Regions from separate parts of the Teredinibacter sp. KSP-S5-2 genome, predicted to be linked through region 2. Evidence: predicted binding sites of a transcription regulator. Region 2 holds the regulator's gene; each other region holds the start of a gene.

What was found. The regulator sigma-54, encoded in region 2, starts transcription at its own class of promoters, with help from an activator protein. The targets are predictions, from matches to a motif close to TGGCACANNNNTTGCNNT.
Region 1: the regulator sigma-54 is predicted to act here: its motif matches at 1,934-1,951, upstream of P5V12_RS13055 (flagellar basal body-associated FliL family protein).
Region 3: the regulator sigma-54 is predicted to act here: its motif matches at 2,297-2,314, upstream of P5V12_RS01665 (PEP-CTERM sorting domain-containing protein).

The regions. Positions count from the first base shown of each region.
Region 1 covers NZ_CP120416.1:3,032,160-3,036,569, forward strand. Annotated here, with positions in the region: gene fliN (flagellar motor switch protein FliN) at 1-335, opposite strand, end outside; gene fliM (flagellar motor switch protein FliM) at 328-1,329, opposite strand; gene P5V12_RS13055 (flagellar basal body-associated FliL family protein) at 1,357-1,887, opposite strand; gene P5V12_RS13060 (flagellar hook-length control protein FliK) at 2,148-3,584, opposite strand; gene P5V12_RS13065 (Hpt domain-containing protein) at 3,758-4,093, opposite strand; gene P5V12_RS13070 (fused response regulator/phosphatase) at 4,106-4,410, opposite strand, start outside.
Region 2 covers NZ_CP120416.1:28,043-32,452, forward strand. Annotated here, with positions in the region: gene ptsN (PTS IIA-like nitrogen regulatory protein PtsN) at 1-398, opposite strand, end outside; gene P5V12_RS00130 (RNA polymerase factor sigma-54) at 468-1,958, opposite strand; gene lptB (LPS export ABC transporter ATP-binding protein) at 2,118-2,843, opposite strand; gene lptA (lipopolysaccharide transport periplasmic protein LptA) at 2,868-3,395, opposite strand; gene lptC (LPS export ABC transporter periplasmic protein LptC) at 3,382-4,011, opposite strand; gene P5V12_RS00150 (HAD-IIIA family hydrolase) at 4,026-4,410, opposite strand, start outside.
Region 3 covers NZ_CP120416.1:361,286-365,695, reverse strand. Annotated here, with positions in the region: gene ilvC (ketol-acid reductoisomerase) at 1-248, opposite strand, end outside; gene ilvY (HTH-type transcriptional activator IlvY) at 383-1,270, shown strand; gene P5V12_RS01670 (TraB/GumN family protein) at 1,322-2,185, shown strand; gene P5V12_RS01665 (PEP-CTERM sorting domain-containing protein) at 2,357-2,890, shown strand; gene P5V12_RS01660 (hypothetical protein) at 3,092-3,646, shown strand; gene ilvN (acetolactate synthase small subunit) at 3,710-4,201, opposite strand; gene P5V12_RS01650 (acetolactate synthase 3 large subunit) at 4,201-4,410, opposite strand, start outside.

The DNA of each region.
Region 1 (4,410 bases), 2.0 Mb from region 2:
ACCACTTCACCATGCGCGATTAATGTGCCGTTTACCAGAACATCCAAAGGCTCACCTGCCAAGCGGTCCAACTCAATAACGGAACCCTGATTTAATTGCAGTAAATTGCGGATAGTAATGGAGGTTCTACCCACCTCCATGGAGATGGTCACCGGAATATCCAGAATCACATCCAGCTCAGGACGCCCTTCAGCTCCGCCGGCGCTCATATCCGCCGAATCAAACTCGTCCAGGTCCATAGTCGAAGCCGCCGCCGCTTCGCTTTCTGCCTGTTGTTCCATCGCTGCGGCCCAGTCGTCCGCCATATCATCTTGATCGATGGGATCATCACTCATGGGCTTCACCTTCTTCACTAGTAATATGTGCGCTCGAACGGTCAACAAAATGTTTTACCCGGAACGCAAGATTATCGTTTGACTGCCCCAGCATTGCCTTAAACATAGGAACACCATTGGCGGTAACCAAATGCTCATCTGGAAAGTTCACCGGAATAATGTCTCCAGGGCGCAAATCAACAATTTCTCTTAAACTAATTTCACGACGAACAATGTCGCACTCCAAATCGACTCTTGCTTCCATCACATCCTTACGCAACGCTTTAACCCAACGATCATCTCGTTCGTCGGTATCGGTTTGTAAGCCTGCATCCAGGACTTCTCGAATCGGTTCCACCATGGAATACGGCATGGTGATATGCAGCTCACCACCGCCACCATCCAGTTCCACATGAAAAGTACTGACTACAACCACTTCACTGGGGCTGACAATATTGGCCATTGAGGGATTAACTTCGGAGTTTAAAAAATCAAAGTTGATTTCTTTCACTGCTTTCCAGGCTTCATGCAGATCAACAAAAACCTGTTCCAACACCATTTGTACAACGCGTAATTCTGTTGGCGTAAATTCACGGCCTTCGATTTTTGCGTGACGACCATCTCCCCCAAAAAAGTTGTCAACGAGTTTAAAAACCAACTTGGCATCGAGAATAATCAGCGCAGTCCCTCTTAATGGGCGGAACTTCACCATATTCAAACTGGTAGGAACATAAAGAGTATGGACATACTCGCCAAACTTCTGAATTTGAATGCCGCCAACAGAAACATCCGCTGTACGGCGTAACAGGTTAAACATACTGATTCGTGTGTAACGGGCAAAACGCTCGTTAATCATTTCCAGAGTGGGCATGCGCCCACGAACGATTCTGTCCTGACTGGTCAGGTCGTAGGAGCGGACCGCCCCCGGATCCGAATCGTCATCAGTGTCGACGTCACCATCGTCAACACCATGCAATAACGCATCAATTTCGTCTTGTGATAGAAGATCTTGCACGCATTTACCTCAAAAATTGATTGCCCATTACTGCATGACAAAATTAGTAAACAGCACCTGCTCTATTCCCGGTGTGCCAATTTCTTTTTCAATAAGCCGCTGCAACTCCTGCAAACATTCCTGTCGTAATAATTCCTTGCCTTCCGCAGTTTGAACTTCCTCAAATATTTTTCCGCCAATAATCATGACTAATGCATCACGAATCATCGGCATATGAGTTTCAATAGTGGCCACAACCTGCTCATCACGAGTCAGTAATGTTATGTCGGCTTGAGCATAACGCTGCCGTCCACGTACTTCATAGGTCACCACAATCGGCGGTTTTAATGGGTAATAAATAGCAGAGCGTGCAACCACAGGAGCCTCTTCCTCAGCTACCACCTCTTCCATCTGCTCAGGCTCATCCCCTCCTATGAAAGAAAGCACCGCGAGTGTGCCACCCACAGATAAACCCGCGACTATCACAGCCAAACCAATCAGCAAAAGCAGCTTTTTCTTATTACCTGAAGCTCCCGCAGGCTTTTCCTGGTCTTGCTGTTCGTTGTCGTCTTCGGCCATGTCAATTTCCCGTCACAAATACAATTAACTCAACCTAAAGGCTTATAGAGCAAGAGATATGCCAGCACTTTGACTGCAATTCATTTGGATAAATAAACCGGATGCAAACCAAAATTCGTGTACATAACTCAAGGCAATAAAAACCTTTGGGCCTATCACTACTTAAATGTAGACCCAAGAGACGGGAAACGAGAAATGAAATGAAGGAAAGGACAAACACCGGGCGAATACGCCCAGTGTTTAAACAGGTTGGATCCTATTTAGACAAAATAGTCCACAGCATAATCAAGTTGAACATTGGTGTGCACGATTTCTTCCTCAACAACATCGGAAGACATAACACCATCAGCGACGGAACCGGACTGTTCCCCGTCCCCCGTTCCTTGTTGCTGCTGTTCAAACGAATGATCAGATACATCCACATCAACCAGATTTACACCCTGCTCACCCAAGAGTTCTTTGAGACGAAAAATTGACTGATCAATGCCATCTCTGACCGATTGATGAGCCGAAGCAAAGCTCACCGTGGCATGATCGTGACTGACTGCAACCTTAACCTGCAACGGCCCCAGTTCTGGCGGATCCAGTTGTATTTCTGCAAACTGAATGTTCTGCCCAGCCAGGTTCGCCGTTCGCTCAGCCAAAGCCTGTGCCCATTGCGGCTGGCCAACTTTAATATCAATCTGCATACGCATCTCAGTCGACAAAGGAGATGGTGATGCTGAAGTTAAATTATTTACGGCCTGGAAGCTGGAGTGCTCGTTTAGATTCAAACTCGGCTCACCTTTCACCGATGATTTGAGTAACTCTGCAAACGATACAGACAAAGGCGCATTGTCATTTTGTGATTTTGCGTTAAGGGCATTTGCAAGTTGCGTGGCAGTAAGAGGCTTGGACACTTTCGCCGCAGGATTCTGATTCACCAGAGACAATTCACTGTTAGATAAACTCACCGGTTTTAGCTCAACACCCTGTTCCCCTACAGAAGAATTTAGCGAGACCTTCGATGTTAGACTGACATCCGAAACCGTTTGCCCTATTGAACTGTTGTTGGAACCTGATGCTGAATTGGCAGACTTAATGCGATACGAAGTCATTAATTCCAAAATACGTGAAGTCGAGTTTCCGTTTTCACCCTTTTCGCCTTTAACAGCACTTTCTGTTAACGCTGAAACGAGAGTTGGATCGTTCAAAGGGGTAATATCTGATGGCTCATTCACACCCCCCTCTTCCGTTTTTTCATCTGTCGATAATGGCTTTCCAGTGTGCAAAACCTGAAGCACAGATTCAGGTGTGCCCTCGATATCATCCTCACTATCTACCTGCGATGGTTCACTCTCAGTTTTGCTGTCATTATCAAGTAATGCATTGTTGGTATTTGCATCCGCATCAACAACGGTAACTGGAGTATCCGTTTCAGTTTCAGCCTCTGCCACCTCAGTCGTCTCAACAACCTGTTCATTGGAGTCTTGTAGCTCAGTGGTTGTGGCTGACACTGTTTGGGTGGTTGTCTGAGTACTATCCGTTGATACTTTGTCTTTTACCACGGGCTTAACCGCCTGTTGCTTATCCAACTCTTCCCGAAATGTTTTTTCGGTTTCTCCTGTGACGGCAGATACGTCTTGACCGTGCTTTTTGGCCAACACTGATGATCGGTCAGTATTAACAACGGTCGGTTCGGGTAATAAAGGCGTCATGAAACCCCCTGAGAGAGAATTGCTAAGACGTACTCACTACACCAGTGAGTACTCGTCATCTATCTAAGGGGTTATAGAGCAAAGGTTATGCCAGCGGGCTGCTGTCGAGATATAAAGAAAAAAGTCTTTTAAATTCAGAAGGTTAAGAAGAGAGAAAGAGGAAACACGCAGCATTAATTCAAATATTTTTCGAGCTCAGAGGAAACAGCGGCAAACTCTTGCTCCACAGAGGCAAATTGTTGCTCTATACCTTCACCCAACTTATCCCGCCCCATAATTTCCAACTGGGCGCACAGCTCAGCAATCGGGTTAGCTCCAATATTCCGGCTGCTACCTTTTAAACCATGAGCCTCCTGGCGAATACCTTCAAAATTGCTGTCAGCTACAGCCTCTTTCAACAATTCCATACGACGGCTACCATCTTCCAGGTAGGTTTGTATTAGCTGGCTGAATTTTTCATCTAATAATTCTTTTAAACTATTTAACATATCGTGATCAACAGACGACATGTGCATTTCTCCCTAGCTTTCATTTTCCCAGCGGAAATGGGCTTCGATATCATTTCCCGGTGGATGAATAATGAGTTTCTCACAAATTGAGTCGATTAATGTTAGTCCGCGACCAAAATAATTCGGTTTTTCTTCAGGCGCATCCTCACCATGGTATCGAATGGGTTGAGCCTCCTGCTGCTTTCTGGACTCTCGAGCTTGAAAGTCAAAGCCTTCTCCCGAATCCTTCACACGAATAATAAGCAAACCACCATTAGCTTGATACTGGTGCGCCAAGGTAATGACCATATAGTCATCATGCAAGCTGTTCAGTTTTT
Region 2 (4,410 bases):
GCATTTTCCGGCACCAACATGGCGAACAGTAAATCGACAGGTCGACTGTCTGCGGAATCGAAATCGATGGGGTCGTCCAGTGTGATACAAGCTCCCAGTGTTTCGCCTCCGGTATTACAGCGGCAATGCGGAATGGCAATGCCTTCACCGATACCCGTTGAACCTAATTTTTCCCGTTCAACCAGATTGGTAAATAGTTCGTCGGCGTCTATCCCTTCGCAATACTGTGCAAAAAGGTACGAAAGCTGCTCAAGGAGCTTCTTTTTACTGGTGGAATTCCATTTGGCCCGTGTTCGATCCTGAGTGAGAATTGATTTTATTTGCATGACTTTCGGATACTTACTTTTAAACCATTCATAACCAAAAAAACCAAAAGCATGGGTACCGCTTTTGGTCATTTATAACCTAACTATTTTACCAGTATTTGATACTGGCTTCAGGGGTGCCAACCCTAACATTATTGGCGTTTACACTAAACGTTTACGCTCATTGGACGGGGGAATACCCAGTGATTCACGGTATTTCGCAATCGTCCTTCGTGCAACCTTGATACCTTGTTCTGCAAGGAGTGCTGTAATTTTAGAATCACTGAGCGGCTTTTTCGCGTTTTCTGCCGCAACCAGTTTTTTAATTATGGCTCGAATTGCTGTCGATGAGCACTCTCCGCCACTGTCTGTAGCAACATGGCTGGAGAAAAAGTATTTCAGTTCAAAAATCCCCTGTGGGGTATGCATATATTTCTGCGTGGTAACACGCGAAATGGTGGATTCATGCATTTCCACTTCTTCTGCCACATCATGTAAGACCATCGGTCGCATGGCTTCCGGTCCATGATCGAGAAACCCCTGTTGTTTTTCAACAATGCATGTCGCGACCTTTAATAAGGTTTCATTGCGGCTTTGCAGGCTTTTCAAAAACCAGCGGGCTTCCTGTAGGTTATCCCGAAGAAAGGTGTTGTCACTGCTGGAGTCGGCGCGCTTAACCAGAGAAGCATAGTCCTGATTAATGCGTATTTTAGGGGCTATCTCCGGATTGAGTTGTACCTGCCAGCGGTTGTTTTCCTTTTGTACGAAAACATCTGGTACTACGTATTCTGCGGTCTCAGTACTGATGGCATCGCCGGGTCTGGGATTAAGGCTCTGAATCAGGGCAATGGCTTTTTGCAGCTGCGGCTCTTTTACTTTGAGCCTGCGCATGAGTTGTTTGAAGTCTCTGCTACCTAGCAACTCCAAATACTGGTTTACGATACTTTTCGCGGTGGCCAGCTCTTCTGTTTCCGGTGCTAAATGGGAAAGCTGAATCATCAGGCATTCACGAATGTCCTGGCTGGCTACCCCAACCGGATCGAACTGTTGGACGCGATGCAGGACGGCAATGACTTCGTCCATTTCCAACTCTTCGTGATGCTTTACTATGCCCTCGAATATTTCGTCCGCGGTTTGGCTGAGCATTCCCGAGGGTTCGACGGCATCAATAATAACTTCGGCGATCTCCCGATCCAGATCGGACATGGGAGTCAAGTTAAGTTGCCAGTGGAGGTGATCCTGCAGGGTTTCTGTCACCGCCCGCCGTGATTCAAAGTCGAAATCCTCGTTGTCTGGTTTTGAAAGACCCGAACCGGAAGGTGCAGATTGATAAACATCATCCCAGCTGGTGTCGACGGCAAGATCATTTGGAATGTCCTCGCTCCATTCGCTGTCGGTTGCTGAGGAATCGTCGTAGTTGTCCCGTTCTGAGGTTTCTTGCTCGTTGGACTTGCTTTCTGATTGATCTTTACTGGTGTCTTGAGAGGCTTCTCCACTGTCTTCCTGGGTTTCCAGCATCGGGTTGCTGTCTAACGCTTCCTGAATTTCAGCCTGGAGATCGAGTGTGGAAAGCTGGAGAAGACGAATGGCCTGCTGTAGCTGAGGAGTCATCGTCAGCTGCTGACCCATTTTTAACTGCAGGGTTTGCTTCATAGTCTGCTAAATCTTTGAGATTACTCGAATTTTTTACCAGTAGATTTCAAAAGTTTAGTCGCGACTAGAGCGACAAGCAATGGCTTTTTTGCTTTTTCGAAGCAAAGTTTGTGCCGCGCCAAGAGCTAAGAGGGTAGGTGGATGAGTTTTTGTTGCAAGTTAAAGCGTAAAGTGCTGACCAAGGTATACTTCGCGAACTTTTTTGTTGTTCAGTACTTCGCCCGCATCGCCTTCAGCAATGATATGCCCTTCCGATACAATATAGGCCTTTTCGCAGATATCGAGAGTTTCCCGAACGTTGTGATCAGTGATTAATACCCCGATTCCCCGGTCTCGCAGCTGTTTTATGATGTCCTTAATGTCGCTCACAGAAATAGGGTCGACACCGGCAAAGGGTTCGTCCAGCAAGATAAACTGGGGTTCAGCTGCCAAAGCGCGAGCGATCTCAACGCGTCGTCGTTCACCCCCGGATAACGCCATGCCCAAGCTGTCTTTGATATGGGTAATATGAAATTCTTCGAGCAGGTTCTGCAGGGCTTGGTTTCTGTCTCCCCGCCGTAAATCGTCACGAGTTTCCAATATCGCCATGATATTGTCGGAAACTGTCATTTTTCGGAACACCGATGCTTCCTGCGGAAGATAGCCCAGTCCTGCTTTGGCTCGACCGTGCATTGGCAAATGGGTGACGTCTTTGCCGTCAATAAATACATTACCTCGCTCGGGTTTGACGATGCCGGCAATCATATAAAAGCACGTTGTTTTACCCGCCCCGTTGGGGCCTAGCAAACCAACAACCTGACCGTCATTCACGCTCATGGAAACATCAATAACGACTTGGCGACCTTTGTAGCTTTTGGCGAGGTGTTTGGCGTGCAGCTGGGGCATGAAAACGTTTTTCCTGGATGAATGCTAGTTTTTCAAGGATTTGGCCGGAATGACCATACGTACTCTGCCATCGTCTCCGTCGGTATTGGTGCCGCCAGCTCTAACAACAGATTTTTTCACATCATATTCAATTTTATCGCCACTCAGGCTGGTGCCTTCCTGTTTGAGCAGAGCCTTGCCCAATAAGAATAGCGTGGCGTTATTCACTTGGTATTCGAGCGTTTGTGCGGTGGCTTTTACTTCCGCTTCATCGGCTGCTGGCTTTTGTTTATAGGTTGCGGGTTTCCCCGTTGCGACAACTTTGGATACTTTATTGCGTTCACTATAAATCACCACTTTGTCTGCCGTGATTTCCATGCTGCCCTGTTCCATGATCACCCGACCTGAATAGGTTGTGGTGCCTTTTATTTCATCTCTTTCGGCCTGGTCAGATTGAATAGTAATCGGTTGTTCTTTATCGCTTGGCAAAGCAAAAACAGGATGCCCAAGCGCAAGACAGACAATAAAAACTGTCAGGCGAGAGATAAGTTGTCTCGGGCTAAATAGGGTCATGAACGCCTCGTACATTGGACAGAAGCTTAATTCGTTTTTCATTGAGGTTGGCAATCATGCCGATTGCTGTGATTTCTCCACTTGGGGTCGTGATCTTAACAGGCTTATCGGTTTCTACCAGTTTTTCTCGTGGAAAAATAGTGAGTTCCTCTGTTTGCAGCGAAGAGGTATTTCCTTTTTTATCGGTTTGCCAGATTTTTACGTCTTGCCACAGGTTCAGTAATTCGCCCTTTTCGCTGAGCTTGCCATTGATGGATTCGATGAACCAGGGTGCAACATCCATAAACAGCTGTACGGAAGGTTTATCTATCAGCGTGTAATCCCTGGCAGGCAGATAGCCGCCTTCTTCTGTTGTCTGCTCAGGAACCTGGTAGTACTCCAATTTTTCTGCATTGAATACATAATCCAGTGCACCTTCTTCGTTAAAGTGCTGTGAAGATGTCTGATGGGCAACTGCAATGGGTGTTTTGTCTTCTTCTTCGGTTTCTGCCTGAGGGGTTGGGTTTAGAAAGCGGTCTGGCGAATCGATAACAAACGCCAAGCCCATAATGACAAGCAGTACGCCGATCAGGTAGAACGTATTAATGTTGATGAGTTTTTTGAGCTTGGCAAACATAGGGAGTATTTTGCTCAGGATATGTATTGAGCAAGCGCCGTATCAAATGACCCTTGGGCTTGCATGATAAAATCACAGGCTTCTCGAACCGCACCTTCACCGCCCGCTCTGGTGCTTTGCCAGTGTGACCTTTCCACCATAACCGGCAGGGCATTGGCCACAGTCAGTGCGAGGCCAACTTTGGTCATCACTGTTAAGTCCGGGTAGTCGTCCCCCATAAAGGCTATTTCGTCCAGCTCACAGGGAAAGCTCTTGAGTAGTTCGCATAGTGCAGAGTACTTATCTTCCCTTCCTTGAATCAAGAATTGTATTCCCAAATCCTGAGCGCGTTTTTCAACGATATGGCTACTTCTGCCGGTAATAATGCCCACTTCTACCCCGGAACGACGCAGCATTTTG
Region 3 (4,410 bases), 330 kb from region 2:
TCATCTGGAGTCAAAATCATTACAACATCAGAAGCTGCGACCGCTGAAGGTACATCACTTACTTTTAAGCCATGCGCTTCGGCTTTAGCAATGGAGGATGAACCTGGACGCAAGCCTACAGTTACGTCCACACCAGAATCTTTTAGGTTACATGCATGAGCATGACCTTGAGAACCATAACCGATGACGGCAACTTTTTTGCCTTTAATAATCGATAGATCACAGTCTTTATCGTAATAGATTTGCATTGTTCGTCTCCTATTTGAATAAATGAGGCACCTAGAGCGGCAACCCTTTGTCGCCAGGCAGTGTATGGAAAAAGGCATATTGTGTAAAATGATATATTTGCAACATTTTATTTCATATTTCGAAACGCAAGTTTATGGATACATCTCAGCTGAAACACTTCATTACCCTCGCATCTACACGACACTTCGGTAAGGCAGCGGAGCAATGCTTTATTAGCCCATCCACATTGAGCAGGTCAATCAAACAACTGGAAGAAGAGTTAAAAGTTCAGTTGTTCGAACGGGACAACCGCACTGTGGAATTAACAGCTCAGGGTAAACAGTTTCAACAATATGCTAACGACGCCTACCAACAACTGGAGACCATAAAGGAGGCCCTTATAGCTGAAAATGGAGAGCTACAGGGCGCCATTAGTATTTACTGCTCCATCACCGCAAGTTACAGCTTTCTATTTAATTTCCTGACCGAGTTTCGTCAACGTCACCCCCTCATTGAAATAAAGCTTCATACCGGCGACCCTGCCGATGCGATACAACGAGTCACCGGTGGCCAGGAGGATTTAGCCATTGCGGCGAAACCAGAAAGACTCCCTGTGGAACTGGAGTTCAAACGAATAACACACTCACCGCTTATCTTGATTATCAGCAAAACAGCAAACCTCCCCATTCCTCACACCGTTCAGGATGTTGATACCTGGCAAAAACTCCCCGTAATTCTCTCCGAAAAAGGGATAGCTAGAGAGCAGCTTGATGCTTGGTTTAGGAGCCATAAGATACAACCTAACATCTATGCTCAGGTATCAGGCAACGAAGCCATAGTCAGCATGGTGAGTCTTGGCTTTGGTATCGGCCTGGTTCCCGAAATCGTATTGAACAACAGTCCGTTACGAGATCAGGTCGAACACTTCCCGATTCAACCACAAATTAAGCCGTACCAAGTCGGTGTTTGCTGTCTAAAAAAACGCTTAAAGAGTCCGATTGTTGCGGCCTTGTGGGAGCAGATAGCAAACAAGGCAGAATAATTGAGTTATTCTAGTGAATATACAGAACAACCTCCCCAGCAAGGATTCGATATGCTGAACAACCAAGTCCTATGCGCAATATCTCTTTGGTTTCTCTTATTTACCAATTGTTTTGCTGCACCAGTCTGGGAAGTATCTAACCATGACCGCAAAATGTTTGTTGCAGGAACAATACATGTATTAAGTAAAAACGATCACCCTTTACCTGACGCTTTTGAAAAGGCATACAGCCAATCGAATATTATTGTGCTTGAAACAGATATGCACGAGCTACAATCAGCAGCAACTCAGCGCAAGATTCTGCAAGCCACCATCTATGCCCCCGGGCACTCGTTATCAGCCAAGCTTTCCAAATCCACCCACGCAAAACTGCTCTCATACCTTAACCAAAAGGAACTAGACTCGACCCCCTTACTCCAGCTTCGACCTGGAATGCTGATGGTGACGTTAACCATGAGTGAACTACAAAGACTGGGAATGGGAGATACCGGAGTTGATGCCTTTTACGCCCATAAAGCAAAAACAGAAAACAAAGTATTAATGAGCCTTGAAAGTGTTGATCAACAAATTAACTACATCGCCAACCTTGGCAAAGGACGGGAGGATGAGCTAATCCGATATATGCTGGAAGACCTCAACCAGCTGGAACAAACGATGATTAAAATGAAATCGTTATGGCGTAAAGGGGATATCCAGGCACTCGACGCACTCGCAAACGAACCAATGAAACGAGACATGCCTGAAATTCACAAGACGATACTGGTAGAGCGTAATCAAGCGTGGCTCCCCTCTTTAAGAAGAATGATGCAAACTCAAGATACAGAGCTTGTTCTTGTTGGCGCTCTCCACCTCCCCGGAGAATACGGACTGCTCAAGCTATTGGAACAAGAAGGATATAAGGTTAAACAACTCTAGCCTCGCCTGAGACATCATCTAGTCAGCTTTTTTTACACTTTTCAATCAAACTAAATACCTCTTTAAGCATTTTTTGTATAAAAACCACGTCACATCATGCCTTTAGAGTCTTGGCATGCCGCTTGCTGTAGCAGTAAACAAAGGAAAACACTAACTAACAATGGTATTTAAATGATTAGAAAAGCTGCTTTTTTAAGCCTGGTCATATCAATCACCTCACTATACTCGCTAAACGGTTGGTCGTTAGCGATTACGGATGTTGGCGGGGTAGATCGATTTATAGCCAGCAGTGACCTCCGCAACAGCGGCTCAGCGACGGAAGAAGCCTGGGTAGAGTCCATTTTGGACTTTGATGTTACTTTTAACACCAGCTACGACTCCAATGGTTCAGATTGGACGCTACTGGATGGAATGAGCGATGTGTATGCTGCTTCAATTAACACCGCTTCTGACTATTTTTTAATTAAGTTGGGAACCGGCGGAACCAGCCTTCAATCTCACTATCTATTTGAAAATATTGGAGATTTGGACTGGGCTGTTGTTGACTTCTCCGCAGCAGGGATTGATTTCAGTATCAAAAACATAAGCATCGACCGCATGAGTCATGTCGGTGAATTCAGCTCAGTTTCTGTGCCTGAGCCCTCTTCTATTTTCCTTATCGGTCTAGGTTTACTTGGGTTAATCGCCCAAAGAAAGCGTCACTAAAGTATCTCTCCTGCCCTCTCCCATAGAGGGCACATCTCAAAATGTCGCCAAAGTCGACATTTTTTACACACTACGTCACAAAATTTAAGCTTCAACCCCATATGTAAACCTATCCTTTTGATTTCCTGTGCATTTTTTAAACAGGTACAGTTAATGCAAATACTCGGGTGTCTTTACTTCATGCTGTACGTGGGAGAAGTTATGAAAAAGTTGGGTATTGCAGGATTAGTAGCTTTTTATTTGTGTGTTTTCCCAATGGTAAACCTCTGGGCTTTAGCTATTACCGACGTAGGTGGCATCGACTCATTTATTGCCAGCGCGGATTTGGGTAATAGTGGCGATGCTACTGAAGAGGCTTGGGTTGAATCGATACTTGGTTATGATGTTGACTACATGACCAGCTATGATTCATTCGGCAGTGATTGGACTTTGCTGGATGGCGAGTCTGATGTCTATGCTGCAGAGCTTTCCGGTTCACCTTCTCACTTCCTCATTAAAATTGGTACTGGTGGAACAGATCTGTTATCCCATTACTTATTTGAAAACAATGAGGATTTCACCTGGGCGGTTGTCGACTTTTCTGATGCAGGAATTGACTTCGCTGAAAACAATATTTCGATTTCTCGAATTAGCCATGTCGGCGAATTTGGTGACTTAATCGAAGTAACAGAACCATCTTCAATTGCGCTAATTATTCTTGGCACAATCGGATTGATGATTCAACGAAGACGTTTTGCAGTTAGCAAAGTGAGATAAATCGAAGGTGAAGAGAATGAGCCCTGAATAGCAGTATTCAGGGCTCTTTTCATGAGATAAAGGCTACAGACTCAAAACCTTTTCGCCCCGGCTAATGCCCGAAACACCAGAGCGAACCACTTCCAGGATAGCGGCTTCACCAACGGCCTGGAAAAATGCATCAAGCTTATCGCTCGCGCCAGTAACCTGAATGGTATAAACCGATGCAGTCACATCAATGATTTGCCCACGGAAGATATCAACGCAACGCTTGATTTCTGCACGCTGAGCACCTGTCGCACGAACTTTGATCAACATCAGTTCGCGCTCAATATGCGCCCCTTCTGTGAGATCCACTAACTTGACCACGTCAATCAAGCGGTTTAGATGCTTAGTTATTTGCTCAATTTTATGATCATCACCAATTGTGGTTAACGTCAAACGAGAAAGAGTGGAATCCTCTGTCGGTGCTACCGTCAGCGTTTCAATGTTGTAACCACGCTGTGAAAACAACCCCACTACTCGCGAAAGCGCACCCGGCTCATTTTCCATCAATAACGAAATAATTCTTCTCATCAGGTACGCTCCGTTTTATTTAACCACATGTCGCGCATAGAACCATTTGGTGCCACTTGCATTGGATAAACGTGTTCTTTTGGATCCACATAGATATCCATAAAGACCGTTTTATCCTTCATGGCGAAGCATTCTTCCAGCTTGGCTTTCAGATCTTCCCGCTTGGTCACTTTCATTCCAACGTGACCATAGGCCTCCATGAGTTTCAC